DNA from 3 places in the Arthrobacter sp. sptzw32 genome. Region 3 is predicted to be linked to each of the others. Evidence: riboswitches for the same ligand, from Rfam matches in the RefSeq annotation. Region 3 holds a riboswitch; each other region holds the start of a gene.

What was found. Region 3 has a riboswitch for thiamine pyrophosphate ahead of thiD (bifunctional hydroxymethylpyrimidine kinase/phosphomethylpyrimidine kinase). Riboswitches for the same ligand answer to the same signal wherever they lie in the genome.
Region 1: another riboswitch for thiamine pyrophosphate. It lies ahead of AC5RVN_RS09195 (ECF transporter S component); the one in region 3 lies ahead of thiD (bifunctional hydroxymethylpyrimidine kinase/phosphomethylpyrimidine kinase).
Region 2: another riboswitch for thiamine pyrophosphate. It lies ahead of AC5RVN_RS01690 (FAD-dependent oxidoreductase); the one in region 3 lies ahead of thiD (bifunctional hydroxymethylpyrimidine kinase/phosphomethylpyrimidine kinase).

What each region holds. Positions count from the first base shown of each region.
Region 1 covers NZ_JBNHEZ010000004.1:53,964-59,598, forward strand. The annotation lists gene AC5RVN_RS09175 (iron-containing redox enzyme family protein) at 1-713, opposite strand, end outside; gene AC5RVN_RS09180 (DUF4383 domain-containing protein) at 790-1,251, opposite strand; gene AC5RVN_RS09185 (hypothetical protein) at 1,374-1,583, opposite strand; gene AC5RVN_RS09190 (heme-degrading domain-containing protein) at 1,675-2,217, opposite strand; TPP riboswitch at 2,290-2,430, shown strand; gene AC5RVN_RS09195 (ECF transporter S component) at 2,485-3,108, shown strand; gene AC5RVN_RS09200 (ABC transporter ATP-binding protein) at 3,108-4,658, shown strand; gene AC5RVN_RS09205 (energy-coupling factor transporter transmembrane component T family protein) at 4,655-5,455, shown strand; gene AC5RVN_RS09210 (glycoside hydrolase family 25 domain-containing protein) at 5,527-5,635, opposite strand, start outside.
Region 2 covers NZ_JBNHEZ010000001.1:349,150-354,784, reverse strand. The annotation lists gene AC5RVN_RS01720 (TetR/AcrR family transcriptional regulator) at 1-184, shown strand, start outside; gene AC5RVN_RS01715 (DUF3107 domain-containing protein) at 234-458, shown strand; gene AC5RVN_RS01710 (hypothetical protein) at 499-801, shown strand; gene AC5RVN_RS01705 (4a-hydroxytetrahydrobiopterin dehydratase) at 849-1,187, opposite strand; gene AC5RVN_RS01700 (thiazole synthase) at 1,236-2,045, opposite strand; gene thiS (sulfur carrier protein ThiS) at 2,050-2,286, opposite strand; gene AC5RVN_RS01690 (FAD-dependent oxidoreductase) at 2,283-3,623, opposite strand; TPP riboswitch at 3,616-3,734, opposite strand; gene thiE (thiamine phosphate synthase) at 3,762-4,499, shown strand; gene AC5RVN_RS01680 (RNB domain-containing ribonuclease) at 4,603-5,635, shown strand, end outside.
Region 3 covers NZ_JBNHEZ010000002.1:34,232-39,866, reverse strand. The annotation lists gene obgE (GTPase ObgE) at 1-596, opposite strand, end outside; gene rpmA (50S ribosomal protein L27) at 713-976, opposite strand; gene rplU (50S ribosomal protein L21) at 1,036-1,344, opposite strand; gene thiD (bifunctional hydroxymethylpyrimidine kinase/phosphomethylpyrimidine kinase) at 1,608-3,131, opposite strand; TPP riboswitch at 3,139-3,236, opposite strand; gene AC5RVN_RS03630 (Rne/Rng family ribonuclease) at 3,448-5,635, opposite strand, start outside.

The DNA of each region.
Region 1 (5,635 bases), on a different contig from region 3:
AACAGGGACATCATGTTGACCGCCGCGAGGGAGACGGCGGGGACGGCGTTCACGTAGGCGCCGTAGTGATCGTCCATCCCCAGGCCCCGCATGGTGCGGGCAAAAAGCGCGCTGTGCATGCGGTCCGGGCGCCCTCCGCCGTACTCGTCCGCCTGGATCTCCACCAGTGCAGCCTTCGCCCTGCCGGTAAGCCGGGGAATGGCCCAGGTGTGCGGGTCCGCTTCCTTGAGCTGGTAGACCGACTTGTGGACCAGGAACTCCTTGAGCTGGTCCAGGGTTGCCTTCTTGGCCACATACCGGGACACGCTGGGACCGGTGTCCGTGGCGGCCAGGCCGAAGAGGACGTCGGCCACGGCGTCGCTGGTCATTTCCGCGGCAGGGGGGAGGTCCAGCTCCCCGGCTGCCGACTGGGCGGCTGCCCGGAGCGCCTCTTCGAAAGGCCTTTCGAGCAGGCGGCGGACCTGGATGAGGCCCGGCTCCCACTCCCACTCATCACTGACACCTTCAAGGCCGGAGTAGTGCAGCTCGTAGAGGGAGAAAAGTGCCAGCTGGACGTCGTCGTCGCCGATGATGTCGGTGGCCGTGCCCAGCTGTGTCACCACCAGCCGGCGCAGTTCCTCAACGGCGGGGGAGCTGTCACCGGCCCCGGCTGTTGCTGCCAGGACCCGGAACAGGGCGGTGCTGATGGGACCTCGGGGTTCAGGGATCTTCATGATTGCTCCTTAGGGCGGCAGCGGTGCTGCCGGGTGCTTGGCCGTCGACGGTGGCGGTTTCGGTCAGGGCGGTCGTTCAGGTTGCGCCGCGGCTGCGCCGCGGGGTGGTTCGGGGGGCCAGCAGGATGGCGAGAATGATCATGGTCGAACTCAGGGCCAGGTGGAGCCAGTTGTCGGCGCCGTTGAGTGGGACAAAGTTGGCGGGAGTTTCGTCCCCCACCAGGAAGCCGTAAAGCCAGAGAACCAGGTACACGACGCCCCCGTAGATCAGGAAGCTTCGTGCCTTCTGGTGGGTCCGGGCCAGCAGCAGTCCGGCCGCCCCGAAGGCAAGGTGCACGATATTGTGAAGGACCGACACCTGGAAGAGGTTCAACAGCAGGGCTCCGGAGCCCTGTCCGGCCATGCCCAGGGAGTCGTAGTTGCTGGTGATCCCGGGGACAAACCCCAGGACACCCACCAGCAGGAAGAGGGCGCCGGTTACGAAGGCAGCCTTCTGCAGGCCCGTCCTCGCGCCGGTGGCCCGGGTGCTGACTGTCATGACCTGTCTCCTCAAAAGCCTGGAGACAACATAGTAAGCATGGTTACTAATAAAAGCTAAGTGCGCCTGCCGGTGCTGCTGCCCGCCGGCCACTGCCGGCAGCGTCCGCGCAGCCGGCGGGCTCACCCTTCCGGGACGATCCACACGTAGGGGTTTGGCTGGTGCCCGCCGCGGCGGCCGTGCTCATACCCCTGCTGCCAGGCGTTTCCGACGGCGGATACCAGTTCAGCCAGCAAAGGATAGTAGGGGTGGTCGGGGCCGATGTAAATCATTTCTTCCTCGGCCTTGTCCACCGCTGCCCGCACCTGGTTTTCGGCTGTATTACCGAGCATGGCGCCCCCTCCTGTTTGGAACTTCCGCCACCCGTCTCGAATGTACTCCCGGCATCCAAGGGGAGTCCATCGCCCTGGTTGGGAACCCGCGTCAGTCCGTTCGCATGGAGCTGAGGATCTCGCGCAGCGCCTGTACCACCAGGTCATGGTCCTGCACCTGGGGAAGCCCTGAAACAGTGACCGTAGCCACCGCTCCCACTCCGGCGACATATACCGGGAAGGAGCCGCCATGTGCCGCATACCGGCGCTGATCAAACCAGCCCTGGTCTTCGATCCGTCCGCCGCGGGTCCGGGCGCGCAGCCCCACCAGCAGGGAGGGCACCTCGTACCGGGCCGCCGTTCTCTGTTTGGCGCGGATCCAGTGCTCGTTGTCCGGGGTGGCCCCCGCCAGGGCGACATGGAACAGGACCTGCTCACCCTTGGTGATGTCTATCGCGATGGGGAACTGGCCCTCCTTCCCCAACTCCACAAGCAGCAGCCCCAGGTTCAGTGCGTCGTCCATGGAGAAGCCTGGAAACTGGAGCTCCCGGATTTCGCCCTCTATTCGGGCGATAAGGGCCTGCAGCGATCCCTCCGGCTGGACGGCATCCGAATCCGGATCGAACTCAGTCACATGCGGTGAATTGGCGGTCATGGCCCACAATCTACCCTTCCTCCGGTGTAAACTGGACCCCGCCCACAAGGGCAATTATTTACTCACAGAATCATTCAACGACAGGGGAGCGCCGCCGTCGGGCATCACTGGCCAAGCCAGGAGCCGCAGGTGGGCGCTGAGAGTGCGGACAGCCGCAGACCCTCGAACCTGATCCGGTTAGTACCGGCGCAAGGGAGTCGAGTTCTCGAAGCTCCGCAGTGGTTTGCCGCTGCGGTTCTTTCCCCTCCTGTTCCTCAGGAGGATCGCATGGCAACTACAGCAATCAAGAAGACCACCAGCAGGTCCTGGCGCGTTGTGGACATCGTGGTGGCGGCGTTGATCGCCATCGCAGGCGGCGTCATTTTCTGGGCGTGGTCCCAGGGTGCCGCAGCAGTGTCTGCGCCGATGAACGCCCTTTACCCGCCGCTTACCGGACTGATCGCCGGCGGCTGGATGATCCCGGCGGTGCTGGGCATGCTGATCATCCGCAAACCGGGCGCCGCCCTGTTCTGCGAAACCGTGGCAGCCACCGGTGAACTGCTGATGGGTTCGCAGTACGGTGCCTCGGTGCTGTTCTCCGGCTTCGTCCAGGGCCTGGGTGCGGAAATCATTTTCGCGATTTTCGTGTACCGGAAGTTCAACCTGCCGGCGTCCCTCCTCGCCGGTGCTGCTGCCGGGCTGTTCTGCGGCCTCAATGACTCCTTTGCTCCCTGGGGCTGGAACATTGCCTACTCGGGCGGCGACAAGCTTGCGTACATTATCTTCACCGCGATCTCCGGTGCCGTCATCGCCGGGGCGCTGTCATGGATCGCCACCCGCGGCCTGGCCAGGACCGGTGTCCTGAGCTCCTTTGCCTCGCGGAAGGCAGCCACGGAGCCGGTTTTCTCCTGATGGCAGCGCCTTCCGTCCACGGCGCGTCCGTGGCGGCGCGCCCGGCTGCCGTCACCGCGCGCGGCTGGGGCTGGCGGCATGCCGGGCGTTCCAGGCCTGCTGTCCGTGCCCTTGACCTGGACATCCGGCCAGGGGAGCGCGTGCTCCTGCTTGGCCCGTCCGGAGCCGGCAAGTCCACGCTCCTCCATGCGTTGGCGGGGGTGCTGGGGGATGCGAACGACGACGGCGAGGCCGGCGACTCCGACGAGTCGGGTTCGCTGCTGGTCGACGGCGCCTCCCCCCGCGATCAGCGCGGCCGTGCCGGGTTGATGCAGCAGGACCCGGAGACACAGGTGGTCCTGTCACGGGTGGGGGACGACGTGGCCTTCGGTGCCGAGAACCTTGCTGTGCCCCGGGACCGTATCTGGACCCGGGTGCACGAGGCTTTGGACGACGTCGGGCTGTCCCACCTGCCGCTGGACCATCCAACGTCTGCACTGTCAGGCGGCCAGAAACAGCGGCTGGCCCTGGCCGGCATCCTTGCGATGCGGCCGGGGCTGCTTCTCCTCGACGAGCCGACAGCCAACCTGGATCCCGCCGGGGTGGTGGAGGTGCGCGACGCCGTCGGGCGCTGTCTCGACAAAACCGGAGCAACCCTGGTGGTGGTGGAGCACCGCGTCTCCGTCTGGAAGGACCTGGTGGACCGCATTGTGGTGCTGCAGCCCGGTTCTTCGACCGACCCGGGGGTGCTCCTGGACGGGCCTCCGGACCAGGTTCTCGGCGAAGCCCGGAGCATGCTCATTGCGGCCGGGGTCTGGGTGCCCGGGTATGTTCCGGCCACCCGCCCACGCACGGCGGATCCGGCTCCCGGCTCCGGGGACCTGCTGCTTGCCGCCGAAAACCTGGCCGTATCCCGTGAACGTGCCCGCCGCAAGGGCTTGCGCAAACTGCCGCCAGTACCGGTCCGGCAAGGCATCTCGGCGCAGGTCCGGGCAGGGCGGGCGCTGGCCATCACCGGACCCAACGGCGCAGGAAAGTCCACCCTTGCGCTGACCCTCGCCGGGCTGCTGGAGCCCGTTGCCGGGAAAGTTTCGGCCACCCTGGCGCTTAGCCGTGGGGCGGGAATCGACCCGTACAAGTGGAAGGCGGAGCAGCTGATTGAACGCATGGGCACCGTTTTCCAGGAACCTGAGCACCAGTTCGTGACCGGGAACGTGCTGGACGAACTGCGCTTTGGTCCGCGCCACCTCGGGCACGGGGAAGAGCGGGTGGATGAGCTGCTGGAGCGGCTTCGGCTCACCGAACTGGTTGATGCGAACCCCTACACACTTTCGGGCGGCGAGAAGCGTCGGCTTTCCGTAGCAACGGTCCTGGCCGCGCATCCGCAGGTCCTGATCCTGGACGAACCCACCTTCGGGCAGGACGCCAACACGTGGGCTGAGCTGGCATCGTTCCTCTCTGAACTCCTGGACGCCGGCACAGCCGTGGTATCCGTGACCCACGATGCTGAGTTCACGGCGGCGCTGGGTGGAACGGAACTGCGCCTGGCAGCAGAGCCGGTAGTGCGATGAGACAGGAGCTGAACCTGCGCGGCAACAGTGCGCTGCTGACCCGGGCCAACCCGCTGAGCAAGTTCGCGGCCGTCTTCCTGATCACCGCCGTCCTTGCACTGTCCATTGACTGGGTTTCCGCTTCCGTGGCGCTGGCGTTCGAGTTCCTGCTGTTCCCATTGGCGGGCCTCACCCTGACGCTGCTGTGGCAGCGGGGGTGGCCGCTGATCCTTGCCGCAGCCGTAGGCGGCTGGAGTACCTCCATCCTGGCGGTGGACAGCGGAAAAACGCTGATCGACGTCGGCATCTGGACCATGAGCGAGGGGTCGCTGGAGCTGGGGGTCGGGTTTATGCTGCGTGGCCTGGCAATCGCGCTCCCGGCGGTGCTGTTGATGAGCTGCACTGACCCCACGGACCTGGCCGATGCGCTGGCGCAAAAAGCACGCCTCCCGCACCGGTTCGTGCTGGGGACTTTGGCCGCCATGCGCCTGGTGGGGCTGATGGCGGAGGAATGGCAGACCATCGGCATGGCCCGGCGGGCCCGGGGCGTAGGTTCCCGCGGCAGTGCCCTGCAGCGGGTAAAGGCCACGATGGGGCAGAGCTTCGGTCTCCTGGTTCAGGCCATCCGCCGTGCCTCAAGGCTGGCCGTGACCATGGAGGCGCGTGGTTTCGGCGGCGGGCGGCGGACGTGGGCGCGGGAATCCACCTACAGCGGGCTGGACCTGTGCGTGCTCGGTGGAGGCGTGCTGATGGCCGGCGCGGCCTTTGCTGCGGCCGTCTGGGCGGGCACGTGGAACATGGTGTGGCTGGGGAGCTGAGTGGTCTGCCCTGCTGTCCTACACATCAAACGTTCGGGCCGCCCGCAGGAGGCTGACTGCAGGGCGCAAGGTCAGACGCAGGAGTGGTTGTAGTCGAATTTACGCGACACGAACTGGGTTATGACCACGTGGCCGCCGGCGGTCAACGGCGGATCTGAGCAATTGGCTTTGGCGCCGGTC
Region 2 (5,635 bases), on a different contig from region 3:
CGCGGAGGACACAAAGCTTCCCCACCTGGAGGCAGAGCTGCTGGGACGCGGGCTTGCCGGGATGGCGCAGGTCAGTGCCCGGTACTGGCTCGAAACAGACGGGAACCTGGACCTGGATGTGGCCAGCGACCTCATCTACCGTTTAGCTTGGCGCGGAATCTCTCGCTTCCCCAAAGAGTCCTAGACTACAAATAAGACATAACCCGAGAAACGTGAACGGCTGGGAGGCCCCTGTGGAAATTAAGATCGGCGTGCAGAATGTTGGCCGCGAGATTGTGCTGGAATCTGTCCAGGACGCAGACTCCGTAGCCAAAGTTGTGGAGGAAGCCATCACCAGCGGCAGCGAACTGCGGCTCAAGGATGACAAGGGACGCCTGATCATTGTTCCCGGCAAGGCCCTCGCCTACGTAGAGATCGGAGCCGAAGAAGTCCGCCGCGTAGGTTTCGGCCAGTTCTAGTCCCGCGCCCCGGCCCGGGGCCGGCATTCCAAGGAGAGCCATGCTTTCGCTGACCATCGTGGTGCTGGTAACAGCAGCTGCAGGTTTCATCGTCTGGGCCAATGACAAACGGCACACAAAATACGGGGCAGTCCTTCCCGCCGCCGTCAGTGTGGGTGTCGGGGCTGTTACCTGGATCATTTTGATGGCTGCGGGCTTCGGGTACCGGCCGGGAATGACGTGGCTGCCGTGGGTCCTCCCCATTATTTTGGGTACTGCGGCGGCGGTGGCCGTTGTCCTCTATCTGGGACGCACAAGGGCCAGGCATGACCTGGAACGGCTTACTGCCGCCCTAAAGCTCTAACCGGACCGCAATACTGTGGCCACTGCCCGAGGCAGTGGCACAGGCGGTTAAGAGCCGGCGGGATGCTTCTTAGGCTCGGCAACCGCCTGCAGCGCGGCTGCAGCTTCACGTACTGCCTCGGCCGCGCGCACGTCGCGGGCCGTGACCTCTCCCCCGGCATCGTGGGAGGTATACCGGAGGTACACCAGGTTGTACCGCCACTCCAGGTCAGGGTGGTGGTTTTGCTCCTCGGAGAGGCGCCCGACGGCGGCAATCAGCTCAAGCGCGGCAGCCGCCGTCGGCAGTGTGTATGAGGTCACCAGCGCACCCCCGCTGTACTGCCAGTCCGGCAGGACCGCCAGGGCGTCCTCGAGCCGCTCGGGAGAAAGAACGTCCTTGCCGGCCATAGCTGCTCCTTGCCTGGTGGCCGGCGCCCGCAGCACCAGGGGGGAGGCCTACAGGAACTCGGCCCGGCCCTCCATGGCCGAGGACGCCAGTGCATGTTCGCGGCGCGGTATCCTGCCGGCCGCTTGTGCCAGCCTACCGGCGATCACTGCGTGTTTGAAGGCTTCCCCCATCAGGGCAGGATTCTGTGCCCGGGTCACGGCCGTGGCCAGCAGGACGGCGTCGCAGCCCAGTTCCATGGCCAGGGCTGCGTCCGAGGCAGTGCCGATGCCGGCGTCCAGAACCACCGGCACTGAGGCGCGGGAGACGATCAGCTCGATATTGTGCGGGTTTAGGATGCCCAGTCCCGTGCCGATCGGTGCCCCCAGCGGCATCACGGCAGTGGCCCCGAGGTTCTCGAGCCGCAGGGCAAGGACAGGGTCGTCGTTGGTGTACGCAAAAACCTTGAATCCCCTGTTGACGAGCTGCTCCGTGGCGTCCACCAGTTCGACGGCGTCCGGCAGCAGGGTCTGTTCGTCGGCAATGACTTCCAGTTTCACCCAATCTGTTTCCAGCGCCTCACGGGCCAGTTCGGCGGTCAGCACGGCGTCCCGGGCAGTAAAGCAGCCGGCGGTGTTGGGCAGTACGCGGATGCCGTGGTCCATGAGCAGCTGGAATAGTGAACCCGTTTCCGCGGTGGAGTACCGCCGCATGGCCACGGTGGTCAGGGCGGTTCCGGAGGCCAGGAGGGCCGCTCCCAGGCCGTCAAGGCTGGGGGCACCGCCGGTGCCCATGATGAGCCGGGAGGTCAGCGCGACACCGTCGATCACCAGCGGATCGTCCTGGCCGGTTGAGCTTGAGGTGGTGATGGTTTCGGTCATGGTGTCAGCCTCCCTGTACGGCCGTGACGAGCTCGACTTCGTCGCCGTCCGCGAGCGCGATGGCGGACCACTGGCTGCGCGGCACTACCTCCGAGTTGTGCGCGACAGCCACGCCAAGCTTCCGGCCGTCGGTGGCCTGGCCGGTGGCAGCGAGGGGGCGTCCGGTGACCTCGCTGACGAGCGCGCTTATGGAGGCGCCCTCGGGTACAAGGTGCCGGGTTCCGTTCAAGGTGATGTTCATGCTGTTTCCTTTTGGCGTAAGCGGTTGGTGGACGGGTAGCCGGAGCGGGAGAAACGGCCAGGGTTGAAGGCCGCCCACCGCGGGTCCGGCCCGCCGTCCAAAAGGTCCCGGCAGACGGCGGCAGCCGCCGGAGCCAGCAGGACTCCGTGGCGGAAGAAGCCGGTGGCAATGATGAGCCCGGCGACATAACGGGCGTCCCGGCCGGCCGGCCCGGACGCCGCGGGTACCCGCCCGAGCAGCGGTGCGTTGTCCGGCGTTCCGGGGCGGGCCCGGGCGGTGGCTTCCAGCAGTTCAAGTTCGGCGACGGCGGGGACCAGCACCAGCGCGTCCCGGAGCAGCTGGTATACGCCGCCGGCGGAAACGGCATCAGCGGCCGAGGGGGCATCCTCGCGCTGGGTTGCCCCGACCACCACTGTGCCGTCCCGGCGCGGGACGATGTAGACCGGGACGCCGTGCACCAGCCCGCGGACGGTGGACGTGACCAGGGGTTGCACATGCTTGGGAACGGCAAGGCGCAGGATGTCCCCGTAGACGGGCCGCAGCGGCAGATGCAGATTGCCGGGCAGTGCTTCCAGCGCTGCCGCGTGCAGCCCGTTCGCCACCACCGTTTCGGCGGCCAACACGGCACCCCCGCCTGCCAGGCGTACCCCGGCGACCCTTCCGTTCTGCCACAGCAGCCCGGCCGCGCGGGCAGGGACTGCATAACCGTCGACGGCGCCGGCTGCTGCGGTGCCGTGCCCTGCGGCGCGGCCCCTGCTCCCGCCTCCGTTACCCGCACGCCCGCCGGCCAGGGCGGCCTGCAGGCAGGCCACCAGCAGCCGCGGATCCACCTGGTGGTCCGCCGGGGTGTCCAGTGCACAGGAAATCCCGGGACTGAGCAGCGGCTCCCGCTGCCGCGCTGCCCGGACGGTGAGCGGTTCAACGGAGAGGCCGTTCGCCTGCTGGACTGTGCGCAGGTCCATCAGGGCGCGGCGGTCCCCGGCGTCGGCTCCCACGGCGAGGGTCGGCGTCGTAATGTATCCCGGATCTGTCCCTGAAGCTGCAGCGAGGCCGGCGGCGAAAGCCGGCCAGCGTACGGAGGCCTCCAGCATGAATTCCAGGAGGTCCTCCTCCTGGTAGTGCAGCTCGCTCACCGGAGCCAGCATTCCTGCGGCAGCCCAGCTCGCCCCCGACCCCGGCGCGTCGTCGATGACCACCACTGCGCGGCCGGAGCGCTGCGCCTCCCACGCGATGCTGTGGCCGATGACTCCGCCGCCGATGACGGCGACGTCGGCGTGGACGATGTTGTCCGCCCGCCCGGACTGGGCGTTGAGAGAGCTGCCTGAAGGTGCGCCCATGTGTCTCCTTCCCTACGCCGGCATTAACCGGATCAGGTCAAGCGGTCGGCTCTGACGCCCTCTCAGCCCGGCGCTTTGTGACAGCTGCCGCGGGCTCCCGCAGTACGAGGCCAGTGTAGAGGAACTAGGCTTTGGTCCATGAATGTGTCCCACGCCCCTGCCGCCGGCACTGACGTCCTTGGCAGCGCGAAGATCAGCAACGGCCTTCACGCTGCCCGCCTTTATCTCTGCACCGATGCGCGCACGGACCGCGGGGATTTCGGGGATTTCGTTGATGCCGCTTTTTCCGGTGGCGTGGACATCATCCAGCTCAGGGACAAGAACATCGAGGCAGCCGAGGAGCTCGAACTGCTGGCCGTCCTCAAGGAAGCGGCAGAGCGGCACGGCCGGCTTTGGGCCGTCAATGACAGGGCGGATATCGCCGTATTGTCCGGTGCCCCGGTGTTCCATATCGGCCAAAAGGATCTGCCCCTCGAGGCTGCGCGGACCCTGCTCAACGGCAATGCCGCCATTGGCCTCTCCAGCCACAGCCCGGCGCAGGTGGACGCCGCCCTGGCTGCAGCCTCGGCTCCGGCAGGCTTGGATTACTTCTGTGTAGGCCCGGTTTGGGCTACCCCCACCAAACCGGGACGGGCCGCGGTAGGGCTCGACCTGGTGAAGTACGCCGCAGAAGCTGCGCGGACGGCCGGCCTGGAAGGGCAGTCCGACGACGGCCTCCCCTGGTTCGCGATTGGGGGCATTGACCATGGCAACGTGGAGCAGGTGGTGGCTGCAGGCGCGCGCAGGATCGTGGTGGTCCGCGCCATTACGGAAGCTTCCGATCCGGCAGCGGCCGCCGCTGCGCTACTCGCGGCGCTGGACGCCCGGAAGCCCTGACTTCGGGCGCCCGAGCGACGGCGTCCGCGGCGGGATCAGCAACGTGGGGTGATCCGGGCCCGGCACCTGCATTATGGCCGGGATTCGGGCTAGGCTGATTTTCGTGTCACACCATCGGCTGGCTCCCAACGTCCACGAGCACAACAACGCGCTCGAGGCGGCCCTGAGCGCCCTGCGGACCGAGCTGGAGTTGCCGGGCGCCTACCCGGAGGACGCGGTGGCTGACGCAAAGGCGGCCGTCGAGTCCCTGCAGCTCCCCAGCCATGACCTCACCGGCATCGAATTCATCACCATCGATCCGGCGTCGTCGACGGACCTGGACCAGGCCCTGTTCATCGAGCCGGACGGCGACGGCTACCACGTGCTGTATGCCATTGCGGATGTGCCCGCCTTCGTGGCCCCCGGCGGGCCCCTGGACGCGGAAACGCGCCGGCGCGGCCAGACGTTCTATGCCCCCGATGGGCGGATCCCCTTGCATCCGGAGGTCATCAGCGAACAGGCCGGAAGCCTCCTCCCCGGCCAGGACTGCTCCGCGTTCGTCTGGGACTTCCGCCTGGACAGCGCCGCCGGGGTGCAGTCCGTAGCGGTAAAGCGGGCCCGGATGCGCAGCCGCGCGAAGCTCAGCTACAAGGGCGTGCAGGCCGAGCTCGACGCCGGCACCGCGGCCCCGGTGCTGCTGCTCCTTAGGGAGGTGGGGCTCAAGCGCGTGGAGCTGGAGCGGGCCCGCGGCGGTGCCAGCCTGAACATGCCGGAACAGGAGATCGTCCAGCTTCCCGACGGCGGCTACCGGATTGCCGCCGCTCCCCAGCTTCCGGTGGAGGACTGGAACGCACAGATATCCCTCATGACCGGAATGGCTGCGGCCCAGCTCATGCTGGCGGGGAAGGTGGGCATCCTGCGCACCATGCCTTCCCCGGACGAGCGCTCCCTGAATCACTTCCGGCTGCAGACCGAGGCCCTGGGCAAGCCCTGGGACGGCGAAGTCAGCTACGGCGAATACCTGCGGAGCCTGGACCCGACGGAACCCCGCCAGCTGGCCATCATGCACTCCGCCGGCATGCTGTTCCGGGGCGCCGCCTACACGGCCTTTGACGGGTCCGTCCCGGAGGACGCGGTGCAATCGGCCATCGGCGCCG
Region 3 (5,635 bases):
CCGAGGTTGGGAACCAGCGTGGTGAAAGGATAGTCAGCAATTTTAGGCCGGGCGGCGGACATGGCGGCGATGAGGCTGGACTTGCCGGCGGACGGGAAGCCCACCAGGGCGATATCGGCGATCGACTTAAGCTCCAGGACGATGTCGCTGGACTCGCCCTCGATACCGAGCAGGGCGAACCCGGGAGCTTTGCGCTTTTGTGATGAGAGCGCGGCGTTGCCGAGGCCGCCGATGCCCCCTGCTGCGGCTACGTATTCGGCGCCTTCACCAACGAGGTCCGCGAGAACCGTGCCGTCCTTGGATTTGACCACGGTGCCGTCAGGGACGGGGAGTATCAGGGTTTCGCCGTTCTTGCCGCCACGCCAGTCACCCATGCCCGGGCCACCGTTGGTGGCGTGGCGGTGGGGTGCGTGGTGGTAGTCAAGGAGGGTAGTGGTCTGGTGGTCAACGCGAAGGATCACGTCGCCGCCATTGCCGCCGTTGCCGCCGTCGGGACCGCCAAGCGGCTTGAACTTTTCGCGGTGGACGGAGACGCATCCGTGACCGCCGGCACCGCCGGATACGTGCAGTACTACCCGGTCTACAAAGCTGGCCACGTGGTTCTCCTCAATGCTGTTTCCTGGACGCCGCGGGGCGCCAAGACGATTGTAATGCGGTTAAAAGAACAGTGGAGCGGGCCAACTGGCCCGCTCCACCGCTTCAGAACTGTTTGTTACTCTGCAGCTGCAGCAGCAACGATGTTGACGACGCGACGACCGCGGCGGGTGCCGAATTCAACGGCTCCCGGGGTCAGTGCGAACAGGGTGTCGTCGCCGCCACGGCCAACGCCGGCGCCCGGGTGGAAGTGGGTGCCACGCTGGCGGACGATGATCTCGCCTGCGGAGACGACTTGGCCGCCGAAGCGCTTCACGCCGAGGTACTGAGCGTTGGAATCACGACCGTTGCGAGTGGAGCTCGCGCCCTTTTTATGTGCCATTTGAAATGCCTGCCTCTAAATTCTGGGGATCTGCTGAAAAACCTGAACAGTAACGAAGGTTACTGGATACCAGTGATCTTGACCTTGGTCAGTTCCTGGCGGTGACCCTGGCGCTTCTTGTAACCGGTCTTGTTCTTGAACTTCTGGATCACAATCTTCGGACCACGGAGGTCGTTCAGGATCTCAGCCGTAACAGTTACCTTGGCCAGGTCAGCAGCGGCGGTGGTGACCTTGTCACCATCAACCAGGAGCAGTGCGGGCAGCTGGATAGTGCTGCCAGCTCCACCGGCGACGCGGTTAAGGGTAACGAAGTCTCCAACGGAAACCTTCTCTTGGCGGCCGCCTGCGCGGACAATCGCGTACACCACTTGGGAACTCACTTCTCTCGACGTTTATTACAAAATTTGCGTGCGGAACCGGCCAATAAAAGCCTGGTTTCTCGCTGTGCCTCAACGCCGTGGGGTCATAACCCAAGTGTTGGCGTAAGCACCGAAGATCCAGAATACGCTAATTTTGGCTTCGGCCGCAAATGAGGCTGGTTCCGGCGGGCTGGCTGTGATAAGTACCACTGCTGAATCCCGGCCTCGGGACCGTGCCCCACCATACTACCGGCAAGGCCGCGGCCACGGTGTCAGGCATGGAGGCGCGGCGCGTCGAAGAAGTCCACTTCCAGGCGGCAGGACTGCTTGAATGCCGTGATCATGGCGGCCCACTCGGCAGCGGAGGCCCTGCGTCCCGCTTCATCCACTATGGCAATGGCCCTGCGGGTGGCGGCGGCGAAGTCTTCGTCGGCATAGGTGCGCAGCCACTCCGCGTAAGGGTGCGCGGAAGGTTCACCGGCGGCAACAAACTGGGCGTGGAGCGTGGCGCCTACCTCGGCGTACAGCCAGAAGCAGGGCAGGACTGCCGCCGCGAGGACCGCATAACTGCCCGACGCCGAGGCCGCCGTCAGGTGGTCAACGTAGGACTTGGTGACGGGGCCGAGCCGGGGCAGGACCGAGCGCGCGCCCAGCCAGGAGCGGTGAAGCTCCGACTCGACCTCCAGGCACTGCCCGGCCGAAGCAGCCCAAAACAGTTGCTCCGCCTCGGTGGGCGCCAGCGAACTCGCCCTTGCCAGAACCCGTGAATAGCCGTTGAGGTAGAGGGCATCCTGCGCGAGGTAGTACTCAAACTGGTGCTCCTGAAGGCTGCCCGTAGCCAGGTCGCGGATGAAGCCGAGGGCATAGATATCCTCCAGGTCCGGCTGCGCCTCACGCCGCAGCTGCGCCGCGAAGCTGCCTTCCGCCGGCACCGGCTGCAGGTGGTGGAAATGATGCACGGGCCCGTTGCCTGTCCCCACCTCCAGGGTTCCCGAGGCCTTGAGGGCGCCGGCGAGCCACGGCTTGGCTTCCCGGAGTGACGCTTCCCAGTCCCCCAGCCGCGCCTGGGCGGTGGCCATTGCAGAGGACAACGAACAGCCTGTGCCGTGGCTGTTCGTCGTTGCAAGCCGCTCCCCTGGCACCTCCACCACTTCATGGGACAGCAGGCCCCGGGTGTTGACCAGCGCGTCCGGGCACTCGTTGCCGTCCAGGTGGCCGCCCTTGACCAGTACGGTTGCGCCGCTGGCGGCTGCGAGGGCGCGGCCCTGGTCCAGCGCACCGGCCCAGCTGTCCTGCAACTGCCCGCCCACAAGCATGGCGAGCTCCGCGAGGTTGGGGGTGATGAGGTGTGCCAGCGGCAGGAGTTCGCGCAGGACCGTTTCGGCAGACTCGTGCAGGAGCCGGTCGCCGCTGGTGGCAACCATCACTGGGTCCAGGACCACGACGGCGGGCCGCACCTTCTGCAGCCACTGCGCCACCGTTCCAATGACGTCGGCGTTGCCGAGCATTCCGATTTTCACGGCGTCGATGGTGATGTCGTCGCTGATGGCGTCGAGTTGCTCTGCCAGGAATGCTGCAGGGGGCACGTGAACGGACCTTACTCCGTGCGTGTTCTGGGCTGTGAGGGCAGTGATGGCTGCCATCCCGTACCCCCCGAGGGCCGCGATGCTTTTCAAATCCGCCTGGATACCGGCACCGCCGGAAGGATCCGAGCCGGCGATGGACAGGACCCTGGGTACCTGCCGGCCCGGCAATGCCGGCGCCGCAGTGGCGGGTCCAGGGGTGGCTGCGGGCATTACAAGAGTCGTAGACAAAGGACATCCCTTCGCCGGTGCTAACCGGACAGGTTCAACGGGTCTGAATCTCAGCCGGCTCTCTGCGCGGCACCCCGTGTCGGTTCCCCAGCCTAGCTTTTTTGCCCGCCCCAGGCTGAAGGTGACACATTGCGACCCGAAGCCGCACGCTGATGGCGCGCAGCTCCGCATCCCGCCCTGCGGGCCCTGCACGCAAAAGTCCCCGCCCAGTGGACAAATCCCCTGGAAATTCCTGGGGTTTTGTCCACTGAACGGGGACTTGTTGAAACGCGCCGGTACGTGCCCGTGAGCGCTCCGGCTAGAGCTCCGAGGCCGGTACGCCTACGCCCAGGATGATGGGCGCCTCTGCGGGCTTTGTTGACGCTTTTTCAAGGCCGGCACCGCCGTCACCGGCCGGCGCCGGAGCCTTTGCCTCGTGGGTATGCCCTGTGCTGGCTGCCGTCACGCTTTCGTGATGCTGCACGGAGGTTTCGTTGGCTGCTCCCTGGGCACGGCTGGCACTGCGGTTGCGCCGCGGGCGCCGTTGCCGGGACTGCTCCAGCGTGTGGTCCGTGTAGTCCTTCGCCGGTTCCCCGGCAGCGGCTGCAGCAGGCACGCGGGCCGGCTGTACCGGCTCCACGCGCTCCGCCGGTTTCTGCTCCGGTTCGGTCTGCTCAGGCTCCGCTTGTGCGGGCGCCGGCTGGCCCAGGTGGGCGAACGCTTCGGCAAGCCGGTCCAGGGTCAGTGCGGGCTTCTGCGGCTGCTCCTCAGCATGGTCAACGAACGGCAGCACCACCTTCTCGCCGCCGAAGGTCAGCACGGCGGCCGGGCGCGCATCGTCGTCGCGGTTTGTTTCCACTGCGGGAGCCGGGGCAGGGGCGGGCGCGGAATGGTCCGCGGCAGCCTGCCTGGCTGCGGCCACTTCGTCGTCGTGCAAGTGGGCTGCATGCGCGGCGGCGGCGATGTTGGCAAGGGCCAGCCGGGTGGCTTCCGCCTTCGCGTGCCGCTCAGCGTCAGAGGGGTCGGGCTGGACTGTGTGGACGGGCACGGCAGGCGCGGGGGCAACCTCGGGCTGCTGGCCGCCACGGCCCCGCCGCCGCTTCCGGTCCGGACGCACGCCGGCCTGGCTGCTGTCGATGCGCGGGGCGTCATTGCGGTGGCCTTCGCTGCGGGGTTCCGGCCGGCTGTCGGTCCGCTGGACGTGGTGTTCGGCGGCCACGATGTTGGCCCGCCGGTGCTCAACGGGGTCGTCATGGGTGACGACGCCGCGGCCGGCGCACGCTTCGCACTGCTCGCCGAAGACTTCCAGGAGTCCGGTGCCCATCCGCTTTCGCGTCATCTGCACCAGGCCAAGGGAGGTCACTTCGGCAACCTGGTGCTTGGTGCGGTCGCGTCCCAGGCATTCCACCATGCGGCGCAGAACGAGGTCGCGGTTGGATTCAAGGACCATGTCGATGAAGTCGATGACGATGATGCCGCCGATGTCGCGGAGGCGGAGCTGGCGGACCACTTCCTCAGCAGCCTCGAGGTTGTTTTTGGTCACCGTCTCTTCGAGGTTGCCGCCGCTGCCGGTGAACTTGCCGGTGTTGACGTCCACCACGGTCATGGCTTCGGTGCGGTCGATCACCAGCGAACCGCCGGACGGGAGGAAGACCTTCCGCTCCAGCGCCTTGTGGATCTGCTCGTCAATGCGCCAGGCAGCGAAGATGTCCTGGTCCTTGGTCCACTTTTCGAGGCGTCCCACCAGGTCCGGCGCCACATAGGTGACGTACGCCTCGATGGTGTCCCAGGCTTCCTCGCCCGAAACGATCAGCTTGGAGAAGTCTTCGTTGAAGACGTCACGGACCACCTTGATGGTGAGGTCCGGTTCGCCGTACAGCAGCTCAGGAGCAAGGATCTTGGTGGACTTCGACTGGCTTTCGATGCCTTCCCACTGCGCGCGCAGGCGGTTGATGTCGTGTGTCAGCTCTTCCTCGGACGCTCCCTCGGCGGCGGTGCGGACAATGACGCCCGCCTGCTCCGGGAGCCGGTCCTTGAGGATGCGCTTGAGGCGGTTGCGTTCTACGTCGGGCAGTTTGCGCGAGATGCCGGTCATGGAACCGCCGGGCACGAACACCAGGTAGCGGCCGGGGAGTGAGATCTGGCTGGTCAGGCGTGCGCCCTTGTGTCCCACGGGGTCCTTGGTCACCTGGACCAGCACGGTATCACCGGACTTGAGCGCATTTTCGATACGGCGCTGCTTGCCCTCGAGGTTGACGGCTTCCCAGTTCACCTCACCGGCGTAAAGGACGGCGTTCCGGCCGCGCCCGATGTCCACGAAGGCGGCTTCCATGGAAGGCAGCACGTTCTGGACCTTGCCGAGGTAGACGTTGCCGATCAGGGAATCCTGCTGGGTCTTCGACACAAAATGCTCGGCCAGGACGCCGTCTTCGAGGACGGCGATCTGGATTCTGTCGTCGCGCTGGCGCACAATCATCTGCCGGTCGACAGACTCGCGGCGGGCAAGG